One region of the Pseudomonas sp. AC172 genome, then DNA from elsewhere that is predicted to be linked to it. Evidence: predicted binding sites of a transcription regulator. Region 1 holds the regulator's gene; each other region holds the start of a gene.
What was found. Region 1 encodes sigma-54, which starts transcription at its own class of promoters, with help from an activator protein. Its sites were predicted from a motif close to ANTGGCATNNANNTTGCTNT; they were not measured.
Positions count from the first base shown of each region.

Region 2: flgB (flagellar basal body rod protein FlgB) is a predicted target of sigma-54. The motif match lies at 2,666-2,685, and genes of this name have one in related genera.
Region 3: ACZ0A4_RS02775 (flagellar basal body rod protein FlgF) is a predicted target of sigma-54. The motif match lies at 2,712-2,731, and genes of this name have one in related genera.

Region 1 is NZ_OZ409868.1:6,373,763-6,379,197, reverse strand. Features, by position in the region: gene ACZ0A4_RS28665 (KpsF/GutQ family sugar-phosphate isomerase) at 1-669, shown strand, start outside; gene ACZ0A4_RS28660 (KdsC family phosphatase) at 669-1,193, shown strand; gene lptC (LPS export ABC transporter periplasmic protein LptC) at 1,202-1,774, shown strand; gene lptA (lipopolysaccharide transport periplasmic protein LptA) at 1,761-2,306, shown strand; gene lptB (LPS export ABC transporter ATP-binding protein) at 2,306-3,031, shown strand; gene ACZ0A4_RS28640 (RNA polymerase factor sigma-54) at 3,219-4,712, shown strand; gene hpf (ribosome hibernation-promoting factor, HPF/YfiA family) at 4,786-5,094, shown strand; gene ptsN (PTS IIA-like nitrogen regulatory protein PtsN) at 5,106-5,435, shown strand, end outside.
Region 2 is NZ_OZ409868.1:3,622,553-3,627,987, reverse strand. Features, by position in the region: gene flgA (flagellar basal body P-ring formation chaperone FlgA) at 1-465, opposite strand, end outside; gene ACZ0A4_RS16320 (chemotaxis protein CheV) at 548-1,480, shown strand; gene cheR (protein-glutamate O-methyltransferase CheR) at 1,527-2,354, shown strand; gene flgB (flagellar basal body rod protein FlgB) at 2,726-3,133, shown strand; gene flgC (flagellar basal body rod protein FlgC) at 3,137-3,580, shown strand; gene flgD (flagellar hook assembly protein FlgD) at 3,596-4,321, shown strand; gene flgE (flagellar hook protein FlgE) at 4,352-5,435, shown strand, end outside.
Region 3 is NZ_OZ409868.1:586,507-591,941, reverse strand. Features, by position in the region: gene ACZ0A4_RS02790 (flagellar basal body P-ring protein FlgI) at 1-310, opposite strand, end outside; gene flgH (flagellar basal body L-ring protein FlgH) at 338-1,033, opposite strand; gene flgG (flagellar basal-body rod protein FlgG) at 1,086-1,871, opposite strand; gene ACZ0A4_RS02775 (flagellar basal body rod protein FlgF) at 1,917-2,657, opposite strand; gene ACZ0A4_RS02770 (sigma-54-dependent transcriptional regulator) at 2,969-4,528, opposite strand; gene phhA (phenylalanine 4-monooxygenase) at 4,920-5,435, shown strand, end outside.

The DNA of each region.
Region 1 (5,435 bases):
TCGACCAATGAAATCGTTACCCTGCTGCCGCTGATCAAGCGTCTGGGCATCCAGCTGATCAGCGTCACCGGCAACCCGCAATCGCCGCTGGCCAAGGCTGCCGAGGTCAATCTCAACGTTCACGTCGAGCACGAAGCCTGCCCGCTGAATCTGGCGCCGACCTCGTCGACGACAGCGGCACTGGTCATGGGCGATGCATTGGCCGTCGCGCTGCTGGAAGCACGCGGTTTCACTGCCGAAGACTTCGCATTCTCCCACCCGGGCGGCGCGCTCGGTCGTCGTCTGTTGCTGAAAGTGGAAAACGTCATGCACGCCGGGCAGGAATTGCCGCAAGTACAACGCGGCACATTGCTTAAAGACGCATTGATGGAAATGACTCGTAAAGGTCTGGGCATGACCGTCATCCTTGAAACTGACGGTAAACTGGCCGGGATCTTCACTGACGGCGACTTGCGCCGCACGCTGGATCGCAGCATCGACATTCGCAGCGCCACCATCGACCAGGTAATGACGGCCCATGGCAAGACTGCACGGCCAGAGATGCTGGCCGCCGAAGCCCTGAAAATCATGGAAGATCACCGAATCAACGCACTGGTTGTTGTGGACGATGAAGATCGCCCGGTCGGCGCCTTCAACCTCTCCGATCTGCTGCGCGCAGGAGTCATGTAATGAGTAACGATCTGCTGCAACGCGGCAAAGCGATCAAGCTGGCGGTTTTCGACGTCGACGGCGTCCTCACCGACGGGCGCCTGTATTTCCTTGAAGACGGCAGCGAATTCAAGACTTTCAATACCCTCGACGGCCAAGGCATCAAAATGCTGATGAACGCCGGTGTGCAGACCGCTATCATCAGCGGCCGCAAGACCCCAGTGGTCGAGCGTCGAGCGAAAAACCTGGGGATTCCCCACCTGTTTCAGGGTCGTGAAGACAAATTGGTTGTTCTCGACGGTCTTCTTGAGCAACTGGGCCTAAGCTACGAAGAGGTTGCCTATCTCGGTGACGACCTGCCCGACCTGCCGGTGATCCGCCGTGTAGGCCTGGGAATGGCCGTGGCCAACGCTGCCGATTTCGTCCGCGAACACGCCCATGGCGTCACCCGCGCCCGTGGTGGCGAAGGCGCCGCCCGCGAATTCTGCGAATTGATCCTGCGCGCCCAGGGCCGCCTCGATGCGGCCCACGCCGCGTACCTGTGAGCCAAACCATGTTCAGCAAAAAATTTCGCAACTTCCTGCTGTTTGGCTGTATCGCGGCGATATTTGCCGCGGTGGGCTACTGGAACATCAGCCCTGAACGCTTTCTCGACAAACCGCCGGTTACGTCGATCGAGACACCTATCGACTGGTATGCAACCAACACGCATACCCTGCAATACCTGCCGGATGGCAAAGTGCAGTATGAAATGACCTCCGAAAAGGCCGAGCACGTGAAGGCAACCGACGTCACGCTCGTGACCAAACCCGACCTGAACATGTACCGCGGAACGGAATTTCCGTGGCACGTGACCAGTGAGCGCGGCGAAGTGAACTCAGGCGGCACCGAAGTCGAACTGATCGATTCGGTACGCGTTGCGCGCACCGATGAAAAGAAGCGTGACATCCTGATCACGTCCACGCGCATGACCGTGTTCCCGCAGCAGGAATATGCGCAGACCGAGCAACCCGTTAGAATCGACGGCGCTGGCGGTGTATCGACTGGCGTTGGAATGAAAGCGTACCTGAAGGAAAGCAGGATACACCTGCTATCGAACGTAAGAGGACAGTATGAGGCTCGTTAAAACCCTCCCTATTTTGCTCAGTCTGGGCGCAGCACTGGGAAGCGTGAGCGCCTGGGCTCTGCCGAACGATCAGCAGCAACCTATCCGCATTCAAGCCGACGACGCCCAACTGGACGACAAAAACGGCATCGCCACCTATAAAGGTGATGTGATCATCACCCAGGGTTCGATGATCGTTAAAGGCAACACGGTGACCATCACCCGCACTCCGGCCGGCGATATCGACGTCGTTACGTCGGTGGGCAACCTTGCCTACTTCGAACAACTGCAGACCGCTGGCGACACCAAGCCTGTACAGGGCTGGGGCGTGACGATCCAGTACCACGCCGCGCAAAACCGCGTTGTGCTGATCGACAAGGCCAAGGTTGTCGACAAGGACAACAACACGACTCAAGGCGAGAAAATCGTCTATGACACCGTGAAGAAACTCGCCAGCGCCGGTCGCGCTACCGGCAGCAAGGTCACCGAGGCGCGTCCGCGCATCGACATGGTGATCCAGCCGAAGAAGAAAACCGACGAGAAAACCCAGTAATGGCAACTCTGAAAGCTCAGCACCTGGCCAAGGCCTATAAAAGCCGCCAGGTCGTGCGTGATGTCAGCCTGTCGATCGACAGCGGCCAGATCGTCGGCCTGCTCGGCCCGAACGGTGCCGGCAAGACGACCTGCTTCTACATGATCGTCGGCCTGGTGCAGGCCGATCAGGGCCGCGTACTGATCGATGACCTGGACGTCAGCCACCAGCCAATGCACGGCCGTGCAAAAGCCGGCATCGGCTATCTGCCGCAAGAAGCGTCGATCTTCCGCAAACTGTCGGTGGCAGACAACATCATGGCCATCCTCGAGACCCGTCAGGAACTCGACAAGGCCGGACGCCGCAAAGAGCTGGAAAGCCTGCTGCAGGAATTCCACATCAGCCACATCCGCGACAACCTCGGTATGAGCCTGTCCGGTGGTGAACGTCGCCGCGTGGAAATCGCTCGCGCGCTGGCAACGGCACCGAAATTCATCCTGCTCGACGAACCGTTTGCCGGTGTCGACCCGATTTCGGTCGGCGACATCAAGCAGATCATCCACCACCTCAAGGCCAAAGGCATCGGTGTATTGATCACCGACCACAACGTCCGTGAGACGCTGGATATCTGCGAAACCGCTTACATCGTCAACGATGGCCAGTTGATTGCCGAGGGCGATGCAGAAACCATCCTGGCCAACGATCTGGTCAAGGAAGTGTATCTGGGCCACGAGTTCCGCCTGTAAGCGCAACAGTGCCCGGTGCGCCGCCCGGGCGCTGTATCGATTCAAGCAGGATTTAATACGCTTTAATTGTTACAGCGCTCTAGGCAAACACTTCAGTTTCAGGCATATAATTTGCTTAAGTTTGGCGCTCCGGCGCCCTGTAGTGGATGGCGCATAGCGCCGGCGAATAAGGTGTTAAGCCCCTGCCATGAAACCATCGCTAGTCTTGAGAATGGGCCAGCAGCTGACGATGACACCGCAGCTGCAACAGGCCATCCGCCTGCTCCAATTGTCGACCCTGGATCTGCAACAGGAAATCCAGGAGGCTCTGGAATCCAATCCGATGCTCGAACGCCAGGAAGAAGGCGAGGACTTCGACAATTCCGACCCCATGGCCGACAACGCCGAACAGAAGCCCAACACCGAGATCCAGGAGCCCTCGTATCAGGAAACCGCACCGACGGTGGACAACCTCGAGGACGGCGAATGGAACGAGCGCATCCCCAACGAGCTTCCGGTCGACACGGCCTGGGAAGACGTCTACCAGACCAGCGCCAGCAGCCTGCCCAGCAGCGACGATGACGAGTGGGACTTCACCACACGCACGTCCGCCGGCGAGAGCCTGCAAAGCCACCTGCTGTGGCAACTGAACCTTGCACCGATGTCCGACACCGATCGCCTGATTGCCGTCACTTTGATCGATTGCATCAACAATCAGGGCTACCTGGACGAAACCCTCGAAGAGATCCTTGAGGCGTTCGATCCGGAGCTGGACATTGAGCTGGACGAAATCGAAGCCGTCCTGCACCGCATCCAGCAGTTTGAACCGGCCGGCATCGGCGCGCGCAATCTCGGCGAGTGCCTGCTGCTGCAATTGCGCCAGTTGCCTGCCAAGACTCCATGGCTGGCAGAAGCGAAACGCTTGGTCAGCGATTACATCGATCTGCTCGGCAGCCGCGACTACAGCCAGTTGATGCGGCGCATGAAGCTCAAGGAAGACGAACTGCGCCAGGTCATCGAGCTGGTGCAAAGCCTCAATCCCCGTCCGGGCTCACAGATCGAGTCCACTGAAGCCGAATACGTCGTCCCTGACGTGATCGTGCGCAAGGACAACGAACGCTGGCTTGTCGAGTTGAACCAGGAGTCGGTACCACGCCTGCGCGTCAACGCCCAGTACGCTGGTTTCGTTCGCCGCGCCGACACCAGCGCCGACAACACTTTCATGCGCAATCAGTTGCAGGAGGCTCGCTGGTTCATCAAGAGCCTGCAGAGCCGCAACGAAACCCTGATGAAAGTTGCCACCCAGATCGTCGAGCATCAGCGCGGTTTTCTGGAGTACGGCGACGAAGCGATGAAGCCGTTGGTCCTGCATGACATCGCCGAAGCGGTCGGCATGCACGAATCGACGATTTCACGGGTGACCACGCAGAAATTCATGCATACCCCGCGCGGTATTTATGAGCTGAAATACTTTTTCTCCAGCCACGTCAGCACTTCCGAAGGCGGCGAATGCTCGTCCACGGCGATCCGCGCGATCATCAAAAAACTGGTTGCCGCGGAAAATCAGAAAAAGCCGTTGAGTGACAGCAAGATCGCTGGTTTACTGGAGGCACAAGGCATTCAGGTGGCTCGCCGCACCGTCGCCAAGTACCGCGAATCCCTCGGGATCGCGCCTTCGAGCGAACGCAAGCGGTTGATGTAAGCCACGTTACAGCGTTCCAGTGGCAGGCTATCCAGCCTGCCGCTTTATGCACTGGCAACGAAGGAGAAGCTGTATGCAAGTCAACATCAGTGGACACCAACTGGAAGTGACCCAACCTCTGCGTTCCTATATCGAGGAAAAGCTCCAACGACTGGAGCGACATTTCGACAAGATCACCAACGTGCAAGTCACGATGTGCGTCGAAAAGCTGAAGCAGAAAATCGAAGCCACCTTGCATATTCCCGGCAGCGAAGTGGTCGCCAACGCAGAAGATACTGATATGTATGCTGCGATCGACTCACTGACCGACAAGCTGGATCGCCAACTCAAAAAGCATAAGGAAAAGACCCAGAGCCTCCTCCAGGGCGCGACCGGTCGATAACCCCCCATTCCATGATCCGACTTGAAAATATCCTGACCCCCGGCCGTTCCCTTGTGAACGTGCCGGGCGGCAGTAAGAAGAAAGCCCTCGAACAAATTGCCAACCTGATCGCCCGCGAAGTGCCGGATCTGGAGATGCAAGATGTCTTCGAGGCGTTGATTGCCCGTGAAAAACTCGGTTCCACCGGTTTTGGCAACGGCATCGCCATTCCTCACTGCCGTCTCAAGGGGTGCCAGTCGCCTATCAGCGCCTTGATGCACCTTGATACGCCAATCGATTTCGACGCCATCGATGGCGCTCCGGTTGACCTGCTGTTCGTATTGCTGGTCCCGGAAGCCGCC
Region 2 (5,435 bases), 2.8 Mb from region 1:
CACGTCGCGCTCACGCAGAGTCACGTCCTGTGGTTCGATAATCCCCGCACGTTTGAGCGGACGCGTGGTGGTCACAATCTCGCGAAACAGGCGGACTTGAGCGGGCACGAATACGGTCCAGGGCGAGGCGCCTTCACAGCGAACCTTCACGGTAACCCGGCCCAACGGACGTGCAGGGCTCTCCAAAGTCGCTGTCAATTCCTTGTCGCACATAGGCATGCGCATACGGGGGTCGAGCTGGTTTACTTCGATTTCGTAGCGGCCTTCCGTTTGACTGGTAGCCAGATAGTCTTCTACGGTGAACTCAAGAAAGCCCTGAGTGACGCCGATAAGCATGTCAGGCAAGGTAACCGCATCAGCAATGGCAGGGCTGCCAGCGAAAAAGCAGCAGACGGCTGACATCGCGCAAAGGCTTTTGCGAGCGCGGGATGTCAGGTGTCGGAAAAATGTCGTTTGAGCGTTCATACGAGTTAAAAAGCAAGCGCCGTGCCGTTTAGCAATGAATGTGCGTCGCAACAACACTTGGCGTTGGTGTAGGAGTCTGGGCATGGCTGGTGTAATGGATTCGGTGAACCAGCGCACGCAACTGGTAGGGCAGAATCGCCTGGAGCTGTTGTTGTTCCGTCTTGACGGTCAGCAGCTCTATGGAATCAACGTGTTCAAGGTGCGGGAAGTGTTGCAATGCCCGTCGCTGACGTTGATGCCCAAGTCCAGTCCTGTCGTGTGCGGGGTGGCAAATATCCGGGGGGCGACCATTCCGATCCTTGATCTGGCAATGGCCACCGGTTCCGGAGCGTTGAAAGACAAGAACAACCCGTTTGTGATCATCACGGAGTACAACACCAAGACCCAGGGTTTCCTGGTCCGCTCGGTGGAGCGCATCGTCAACATGAACTGGGAAGAGATTCATCCACCGCCCAAGGGCACGGGTCGCGATCATTACCTGACCGCTGTGACTCGGGTGGACAATCAGTTAGTCGAAATCATCGACGTCGAGAAAGTGCTGGCGGAAGTTGCGCCGACACCGGAAGCGATTTCGGTGGGCGTGGTCGATGTCGAGACGCAGACCAAGGCATTGTCGTTGCGTGTCTTGACGGTCGATGACTCATCGGTGGCGCGCAAGCAGGTCACGCGTTGCCTGCAGACGATCGGCGTCGAAGTGGTCGCGCTGAACGACGGCAAGCAAGCGCTGGATTACCTGCGCAAGTTGGTCGACGAGGGCAAGAAGCCGGAAGAAGAGTTTCTGATGATGATCTCCGACATCGAGATGCCGGAGATGGACGGATACACTTTGACGGCCGAGATTCGCGCTGACCCGCGCATGCAAAAGCTTCATATCATCCTGCATACTTCGTTGTCCGGGGTATTCAATCAGGCGATGGTCAAGAAAGTCGGTGCTGATGACTTTCTGGCCAAATTCCGCCCTGATGACCTGGCATCCCGGGTAGTCGACCGGATCAAAGCAGCAGATATCAGCTAGGGGCGTTTTGTCCCTGGCGGTCAACACGATTTAAGAGGCGGCATCATTGTCTACGGGTAATTTGGATTTCGAACAGTTCCGGGTCTTCCTGGAAAAAGCCTGTGGCATTTTGCTCGGTGAAAACAAGCAGTACCTGGTCTCGAGCCGTCTCAACAAACTGATGGAGCAGCAAGGCATCAAATCCCTGGGTGAGCTGGTTCAGCGCATCCAGACCCAGCCGCGCAGCGGTTTGCGCGAGCAGGTGGTCGATGCCATGACGACCAACGAAACCCTGTGGTTTCGGGATACCTATCCGTTTGAAGTCTTGAAGAACAAGGTGCTGCCTGAAGCGATCAAGGCCAGCCCCAACCAGCGTCTGCGGATCTGGTCGGCCGCCTGCTCGTCGGGCCAGGAGCCGTACTCGCTGTCGATGTCGATCGACGAGTTCGAACGCACCAACCTTGGCCAGTTGAAGATGGGTGTGCAGATCGTTGCCACTGATTTGTCCGGCCTTATGCTGACCAACTGCAAGACGGGCGAATACGACAGCCTGGCGATCGGTCGCGGTTTGTCGCCGGAACGTCTGCAGCGTTACTTCGACCCAAAAGGGCCGGGGCGTTGGGTGATCAAGGCGCCGATCAAGAACCGCGTGGAGTTCCGCTCGTTCAATCTGCTCGACAGCTATGCCGCGCTGGGCAAGTTCGACATCGTGTTCTGCCGTAACGTGTTGATCTACTTCTCTGCCGAAGTGAAGAAAGACATCCTGTTGCGCATTCACAGCACGTTGAAGCCGGGCGGTTATCTGTTCCTTGGCGCTTCCGAAGCGCTGAACGGTTTGCCAGACCATTACCAGATGGTGCAGTGCAGCCCGGGGATCATTTACCAGGCGAAATGATTGCATCGGCAATACAAAAAACGGCAGGCCCGCAAAGGCCTGCCGTTTTTTTTGTGCCTGCGGAAATTCTCCTTAACACCAAAAATCCCTGTGGGAGCGAGCTTGCTCGCGAAGAGGCCGTCACATTCTGCATTTGCATTGGCTGACACTCCGCCTTCGCGAGCAAGCTCGCTCCCACAGTTGTCCGGCGGTGATAGAGAGGGAACGGCAAGCGGCAGAAAAGCGGCATTCGGCGGAAACCGGTTGCCGCTTTTCTGGCATTGCCGCTTTGCCGGCCTCTCGCAAAGCCCCGGTTTACGGGGTTTTTTCGCATTGGCACGCGGCTTGCTATAGCTCAGTTACGAAAAACCGGTCACCTGAAGGTTCCCGACATGAGCATCAGCTTCGATAAAGCGCTCGGCATTCACGAAAAGGCATTGGGCTTCCGCGCCCAGCGTGCCGAAGTGCTGGCCAACAACATCGCCAACGCCGACACCCCGAACTACAAGGCTCGGGATCTGGACTTCTCCAAAGTGCTTGAAGCACAGACCCAGAAAAATGCGAACGGCACCATCGCCCTGAACATGACCAACAGCCGTCACATCGAAGCTGAAGGCCTGGGCAACGGCGACGAATCGCTGATGTATCGCACGCCGATGCAACCTTCGATCGACCAGAACACCGTGGATGCCCAACTGGAACAGTCGAACTACGCGGAAAACGCTGTCGGCTTCCAGGCCAGCTTCACCCTGCTCAACAGCAAATTCAAAGGGCTGGTGTCAGCCCTGCGCGGAGAGTAATCCATGTCCCTGTCCAGCGTTTTCAACATTGCCGGCAGCGGCATGAGCGCACAGACCACGCGCCTGAACACCGTGGCTTCGAACATCGCCAACGCCGAAACCGTCTCGTCGAGCATCGACCAGACCTATCGCGCCCGTCACCCGGTATTCGCCACCATGTTCCAGGGCGGCCAGAACAGTGGCAGCAATTCGCTGTTCCAGAGCCAGGACGCAGCCGGTCAAGGCGTACAGGTGCTCGGAGTGGTCGAAGACCAGAGCAACCTTGAAGCGCGCTACGAGCCGAACCATCCGGCGGCCGACGCTAAAGGCTACGTCTACTACCCGAACGTCAATGTGGTGGAAGAAATGGCTGACATGATTTCCGCGAGCCGGTCCTTCCAGACCAACGCCGAAATGATGAACACCGCCAAAACCATGATGCAGAAGGTACTGACCCTCGGTCAGTAATAAGGGGCGACTGCCATGAGTGTTTCCGATACCACCAGCAGCTTGAGCATGAATGACATCCTGGCGAACTCGTCGAAAAAGACTGGTTCGACCACAGGTGGCATTGCTTCGGCGACCAACAGCGCCACCGGCGGCCAGGCCCTGGGCAAGGACGCGTTCCTGCAATTGCTGGTCACCCAGCTGAAAAACCAGAACCCGCTCGATCCGCAGGACAACAGCGCATTCGTTGCCCAGTTGGCGCAGTTCAGTAGCCTGGAAGGCATCACTACGCTGAACTCCACCGTGAGTGGCCTTGCTGGCAACTACAACTCGTCGCAAGCCTTGCAGGCATCGTCGCTGGTTGGCCGCAACGTCATCGTGCAGACCAACTCGGTTCAGCTCGACGATCCGAGCAAAGGCATGACCGGTTCGGTCACCGTTCCGTCGTCGATTGCCGGCGGCACCGTCAGCATCACCGACAGCAGCGGCACGGTCGTTCGCACCATCGATCTGGGCAGTCGCGCCGCAGGCGCCGCGAGCTTCACCTGGGACGGCAAGGACAAGGACGGCAATGTGGTCAAGACCGGTACCTATACCGTCAAGGCCAACGCATCGATCAATGGCACCTCGACCGATATGGCGACCTACCTGCCGGCCACCGTCACCAGCGTGACGATCAGCCAGACCGGCGGCGAGCTGATGCTCAACCTGTCCGGCAAGGGCACTGTTGCCCTGTCCAAAGTACAAACCATTGGTATATAGAGCCGACTAACCGGCACAAAGGAGTGGAATATGTCTTTCAATATCGGCCTTAGCGGTCTCTATGCAGCCAACAAGCAACTGGACGTGACCGGCAACAACATCGCCAACGTCGCGACCGCCGGTTTCAAGTCGTCCCGTGCAGAATTCGAAGACGTCTACTCGGCCACTCGCCTGGGTAGCGGCAGCAAAGTGATCGGTAACGGCGTGCGCCTGGCCAACGTTTCCCAGCAGTTCACCCAGGGTGACATCAACAACACCGGTAACGTGCTGGACATGGGCATCAACGGTTCGGGCTTCTTCACCATGAGCAACAACGGCTCGGTGTCCTACACCCGTGCCGGTACGTTCAAGGTCGACAACGCCGGTTACATCACCAACACCGACTACACCTCGCGCCTGCAGGGTTACGGTGTGGACGCCAACGGCAAGATCATCAACGGCGTATTGACCGACCTGAAAATCGACACTTCGAACCTGGCGCCGAAATCGACTTCCCTGGTGACTTCGAGCATCAACTTGAACTCGACTGCGCCGGTGATCAACGACGCAGTGGCGGCCGGCAAGTTCGATCCGAGCAAGCTTGAGACGTACACGAAGAGCTTCAGCACTCCGATCTATGACACGCAGGGCAACTCGCATGTTATGGACCAGTATATGGTGAAGACCGGCGAAAACACCTGGAAGGTTTACACCCTGGTGGACGGGCGTAATCCGGATGCAACCGGTAGCAATCCGCTCACGACGCCTCCAACTGCTTCGACACTGACGTTTGACAGTTCGGGCAATCTGACCCAGGTCAGCACACCTAACCCGGCGGATCCGGCCAATCCGATCATCAGCAGCGACTTGAAGCTGGCCAATTGGAAGCCGGGCAACGTGGTCAACGGTAACTTTGTACCTAACGGCGCAGCCGCCAACCCGGCTGGCGTGACCATCTCCATGGCCAAGACCACTCAGTACAACGCTGATACCGCGCGTTCGATCCCGACTCAGGACGGTTACGCCACTGGCCAGATCACCAACCTGACCATCGACGGCACCGGTACTTTGTTTGCCAACTTCAGCAACAACCAGAGCAAGGCCATCGGCCAGGTTGCGCTGGCCAGCTTCACCA
Region 3 (5,435 bases), 5.8 Mb from region 1:
CAGTAATGTCGACCTGCTGACCCGGCTTGGCGAACGCCGGCAAATCGGCGCTGATCGACACTGCCGCGACGTTCTTCAACTGCACGTTGCCCGATCCCGGCGGCACCTTGATGCCGAACTGCGAGAGCATGTTGTTGAAGGTCTGCAGGGTGAACGGGGTTTGCGTCGTCTGGTCGCCGGTGCCGTTAAGCCCGACCACCAGGCCGTAACCGATCAACTGGTTGGAACGCACGCCGGAAATGCTGGCGATATCTTTCAGCCGCTCGGCGTGGGCAGCAAAGGCTGCGGACATCAGCGCCGCAGCCAGCATGAGGCTCTTGAAATTCAAAGTCGCCACCTAGAAAGGGAACAGCGGGCTGAGGAAGAAACGGTCGAACCAGCCTGGCTGACTCGTATCGGCAAACGCGCCGGTACCCGAGTAGGTGATGCGCGCATCGGCGACCCGAGTCGACGACACAGTGTTATCCGTGGCGATGTCATCGGCGCGTACCAGGCCGGCGATGCGCACCAGTTCGTCGCCGGTGTTCAGCGTCAGCCACTTCTCGCCACGCACGGCGATGATGCCGTTGGGCAGCACGTCGGCAACGGTCACGGTGATCGAACCGGTCAGGCTGTTGCTCTGCCCGGACTTGGCGTCGCCCTTGGTCGAACGGTCGGCGCTGTAGCCGGCGTTCAGACTCAGGTCGTTGCCACCGATCGGGTTGTTGGTGGTCAGACTGGAGCCGAACAACGAGGTCAGACCGACTTTGTTATCGCTGTTCTTGTCCATCTGCGAGTTGGCGTTCTTGCTCGCCTGCGTGCGCTCGTTCAGGGTGATGGTGATGATGTCACCGACCCGGAAAGCCTTGCGGTCGCTGTACAGGTTCTGCTCGAAGCCGGCCTGATAGATCGAGCCATTATTGGCGGCAGCCGGCAACGGCGTGCGCGGCAACACCGGGGCGTAGTAAGGGTCATTGGGCTTGGGCGTCGGAGCGACGCAGCCCGCGAGCGAGACGACCCCACTCAATGCCAGAACAGATACAAAGCGATTCATGACCCTACCTCACGGTGTTGCAGGCGACCTCATGGCCGCCTCATAGACTTGATTACAGATTCTGCGTTACGAACGAGAGCATCTGGTCAGCGGTGGAGATCACCTTGGAGTTCATCTCGTAAGCGCGCTGAGTGGTGATCATGTTGACCATCTCTTCAACAGTGCTGACGTTGGAGGTTTCCAGGGTGTTCTGCAGGGTGGTACCGAAACCGGCCAGACCCGGGGTGCCGACTTGCGGCGCGCCGGAAGCGGCGGTTTCCAGGAACAGGTTGTTGCCCACGGCTTGCAGACCGGCCGGGTTGATGAAGTCAGCGGTTTGCAGGTTGCCGATCACCTGCGACGCGGCGTTGCCAGCGACAGTGATGGACACCGTGCCGTCACGGCCGACGGTGAAGGTCTGGGCATCGTTCGGAATGACGATGGCCGGTTCCAGAGCGAACCCGCTGGCGTTAACGATCTGGCCATTGGAATCGAGGTGGAAGGTACCGTCACGGGTGTACGACGTGGTGCCGTCCGGTTGCAGAATCTGGAAGAAACCGCGACCGTCGATGGCCATGTCCAGCGGCTGCTCGGTGGTTTGCAGGCTACCGGCGGTGAAATTTTTCTGGGTGCCGACGATGCGCACACCGGTACCCAGTTGCAGACCCGACGGCAGTTCGCTGTCTTGAGTCGACTGAGCACCTGGCTGACGCTTGATCTGATAGAGCAGGTCCTGGAACTCGGCGCGATCACGTTTGAAACCCGTGGTCGACACGTTCGCCAGGTTGTTGGAAATGGTGGTCAGGTTGGTGTCCTGGGCGGACAGACCGGTTTTGGCAACCCATAGAGCCGGAAGCATTCGATTCTCCTCGTGCGCCTGTTTTTCGGCGCGACGTTCTGATAATTAGCTGATCTGCAAGACCCGAGCCATGGCCTGGTCGTCGTCTTTGGCGGTGTTCATCATTTTGACGTGCAACTCGAACTGCTTGGCCAAGGCCAGCACCGAGGTCATCTCTTCAACGGCGTTGACGTTGCTCGACTCCAGGAAGCCCGACACCAGTTTGACGTTGGCATCGGCCGGCGCAGGCTGGCCGTCCTTGGTGTAGATCGAGCCGTCGAGGCCCTTGTTCATGTTCTTGATGTCCGGGTTGACCAGTTTGATCCGGTCGACTTCCGCCATGACGCGCGGGCCTTCGCCCATCGCACGAATACTGATGGTGCCGTCTTCACCGACTTCGATCTGCTGCTCGGGCGGCACGGCGATCGGGCCGCCATTGCCGATCACCGGCATGCCGTTGCCGGCACGCAAAACGCCGAGGGCGTCGACGTTGAGGCTGCCGGTACGCACGTAGCTTTCGCCGCCGTTCGGGTTCTGCACGGCAATGAAACCGTTGCCGGTCACGGCGACGTCGAGGTCACGACCGGTCTGCACCAGCGAACCCGGGGTGAAGTCGGTGGCGGGCCGTTCGCTCATGGCAAACGCACGCGCCGGAAAGCTGTCACCGAACACCGGCATCGAACGCGCCTGCTCCAGGTCGCGCTGAAAACCGTTGGTGGAGATGTTCGCCAGGTTGTTGGCATGAGCCTTCTGCGCCAGTGCGTTCTGGCTGGCGCCGGTCATTGCCACATAAAGGTACTTGTCCACACTCTTTCCTCTGCATGCCGGACGTTTGCCGCCCACCGCTGTACTGCTGAGCCATAAGCAATTTGCAGACCAACTTTTTTCTGGCGGCCGAAGACCCGGCAAACAAAGGACTTGGGGAGTAACGAGGAGAAATTTGAAATGTATCGAAGTCGAAAAACCGGCGGTGTTATGCCGGTATGTGGCAAAGGCTGACACTGAGGCTGCCTAGACTACCGCTTTCGCGAGCAGGCTCGCTCCCACAGGGGTATGCATTTCAAATGTGGGAGCGAGCCTGCTCGCGAAGAGGCCATCATTACCAACACATGTTTGGGCTATGACTCGGTTTTGCCGACTTCATATTCACGCAGCTTGTTGGCAATGGTGGTGTGTGAAACCCCCAGCCGCTTACCCAACTGCCGACTGCTCGGATGCTCGGAATACAACCGCTCCAGCACCGCTTTCTCAAAGCGTCCGACGATCTCGTCCAATCCGCCCTCCAGCGAGAAATCGCCAAGCGGCTGACGCACGCCGTAATCCGGCAGACGAATATGCTCCGCCTTCACCGTGCCGCCATCGCACAGCGAAACCGCCTGGAACAGCACGTTCTCCAGTTGTCGCACGTTGCCCGGCCAATGGTAATGACTGAGCCGCTCCATCGCCGCCGGTGCCAGTTTCGGCAGCGAGCAACCGATCTGCCGACTGGCCTGATCGAGAAAGTGCTCGACCAGCGGCGTCAATCCGTCGAGGCATTCGCGTAGCGGCGGGATGTGCAGGGAGAGCACGTTCAAGCGGTGATACAGATCCTGGCGAAACTCGCCGCGTGCGCACAGTTCGGACAAGTCCACCTGAGTGGCGCAGATCACCCGCACATCCAGATACACCTCTTCATCGCTGCCGACCCGGCGGAAGCAACCATCCTGCAAAAAACGCAGTAATTTCACTTGAAGACGCGGGCTCATTTCACCAACGCCGTCGAGAAACAATGTGCCGCCCGCCGTCAGCTCCAGCAGCCCGAGCTTGCCTTCTGCCCGCGCACCTTCGAAGGCGCCGGGGCCATAGCCGAACAACTCGGTCTCGGCCATCGACTCCGGCAAGCCTGCGCAGTTGAGCGCCATCAACGGCGACTGCCCGCGCGGGCTGGCGAGGTGACAGGCGCGTGCGAGCAATTCCTTGCCGGTGCCGGTTTCGCCTTCAATCAATAGCGGCGCATCCAGCGGGGCCATACGCCGCGCTTCACGCACGACGGCGGCCATGACTTTCGAACTCTGGAAGATGCTGTCAAAGCCACGCAGCTCCTGCTTGCGCACGTTGTAGATGCGCTCGCCCACTCTGTCGGCGCGATGCAAAGTCAACACCGCGCCGGCCATGGCCTCGCTGTCATCGTGCTCTGATTGCAGCGGCGCGATGTCAGCCAGAAAGACGTCGCCCTTGACCTTGACCCGCATGCCGTTGATTCGCGATTTGTTGGCGCGCACCAGCTCCGGCAAGTCGAAATCCTCGGCGTAACGCGACAGCGGAATGCCTGGCACTTCATCGACGCGCACCCCGAGCAACTGCGCCGCCGCGCGGTTGGCAGCGACGATCGAGCCGCCCATGTCGATCGACAGCACCGGAAACTCCAGCGCGCCAAGCAACGCGTTCAGCTCCATGTGCCGTCGCTCGCTGGGCATCAGCCCTACCCGCTTGACGCCGAACACCCCGGCAATCGCCTCGAATTTCGGCCGCAACGCCTGGAACTGAATGTTGATCAGGTTCGGGCAGTGCAGATAGATCGCGTTGCCGTGCTCGCCACCGACCTCACCGCGCGCGACGTTGATCCCGTAGGCGACCAGCAGGTTGAGGATGTCGCGCAGGATGCCGATGCGATTCTGGCAGTGGACTTTGATGCGCATATATAAGGCCCGACAAGATTGGGAGTTGAATACCGACCTTGTGGGAGCGAGCTTGCTCGCGAAGGCGTCAGCACATCCAGCATTGATGTGTCAGTCCTACCGCTTTCGCAAGCAAGCTCGCTCCCACAGGGTATTGCGGTGCGTCCGGAGCCATTTTTCTGCCGAGGCACGCAGATAGTTGTCAAGATTATGTGACAGCCATCGGCCTTTTCAAACCCGTGAATCACCGCAAACGCGAGATATCCCTCAAACCGTAACGATTATTTTACGATTTGAAGAGAAATTTCCTACGCACAAGCAATTCAACCCACTGCACATCACCCCGCTCTCAGGTAATTCTGAATCCATCGCTGGACATAACAAGAACGAATTCCCCTAGCAGGAGAGCAGTATGAAGCAGACGCAATACGTGGCCCGCGAGCCCGATGCGCAAGGTTTTATCGACTACCCCGCCGAAGAACACGCGGTGTGGAACACGCTGATCACTCGCCAGTTGAAAGTGATTGAAGGGCGTGCCTGCCAGGAGTACCTGGACGGTATCGAAAAACTCGGTCTGCCCCACGACCGCATTCCGCAACTCGGCGAGATCAACAAGGTGCTCGGCGAGACCACCGGTTGGCAGGTTGCCCGCGTTCCGGCACTGATCCCCTTCCAGACCTTTTTTGAACTGCTGGCCAGCAAGCAATTTCCGGTCGCGACGTTCATTCGTACCCGCGAAGAGCTGGACTACCTGCAAGAGCCGGATATTTTCCACGAGATTTTTGGTCACTGCCCGCTGCTGACCAACCCGTACTTCGCAGAGTTCACTCACACCTACGGCAAACTCGGTTTGCAGGCCACCAAGGAAGAACGCGTGTACCTCGCGCGCCTGTACTGGATGACCATCGAGTTCGGCCTGGTCGACACC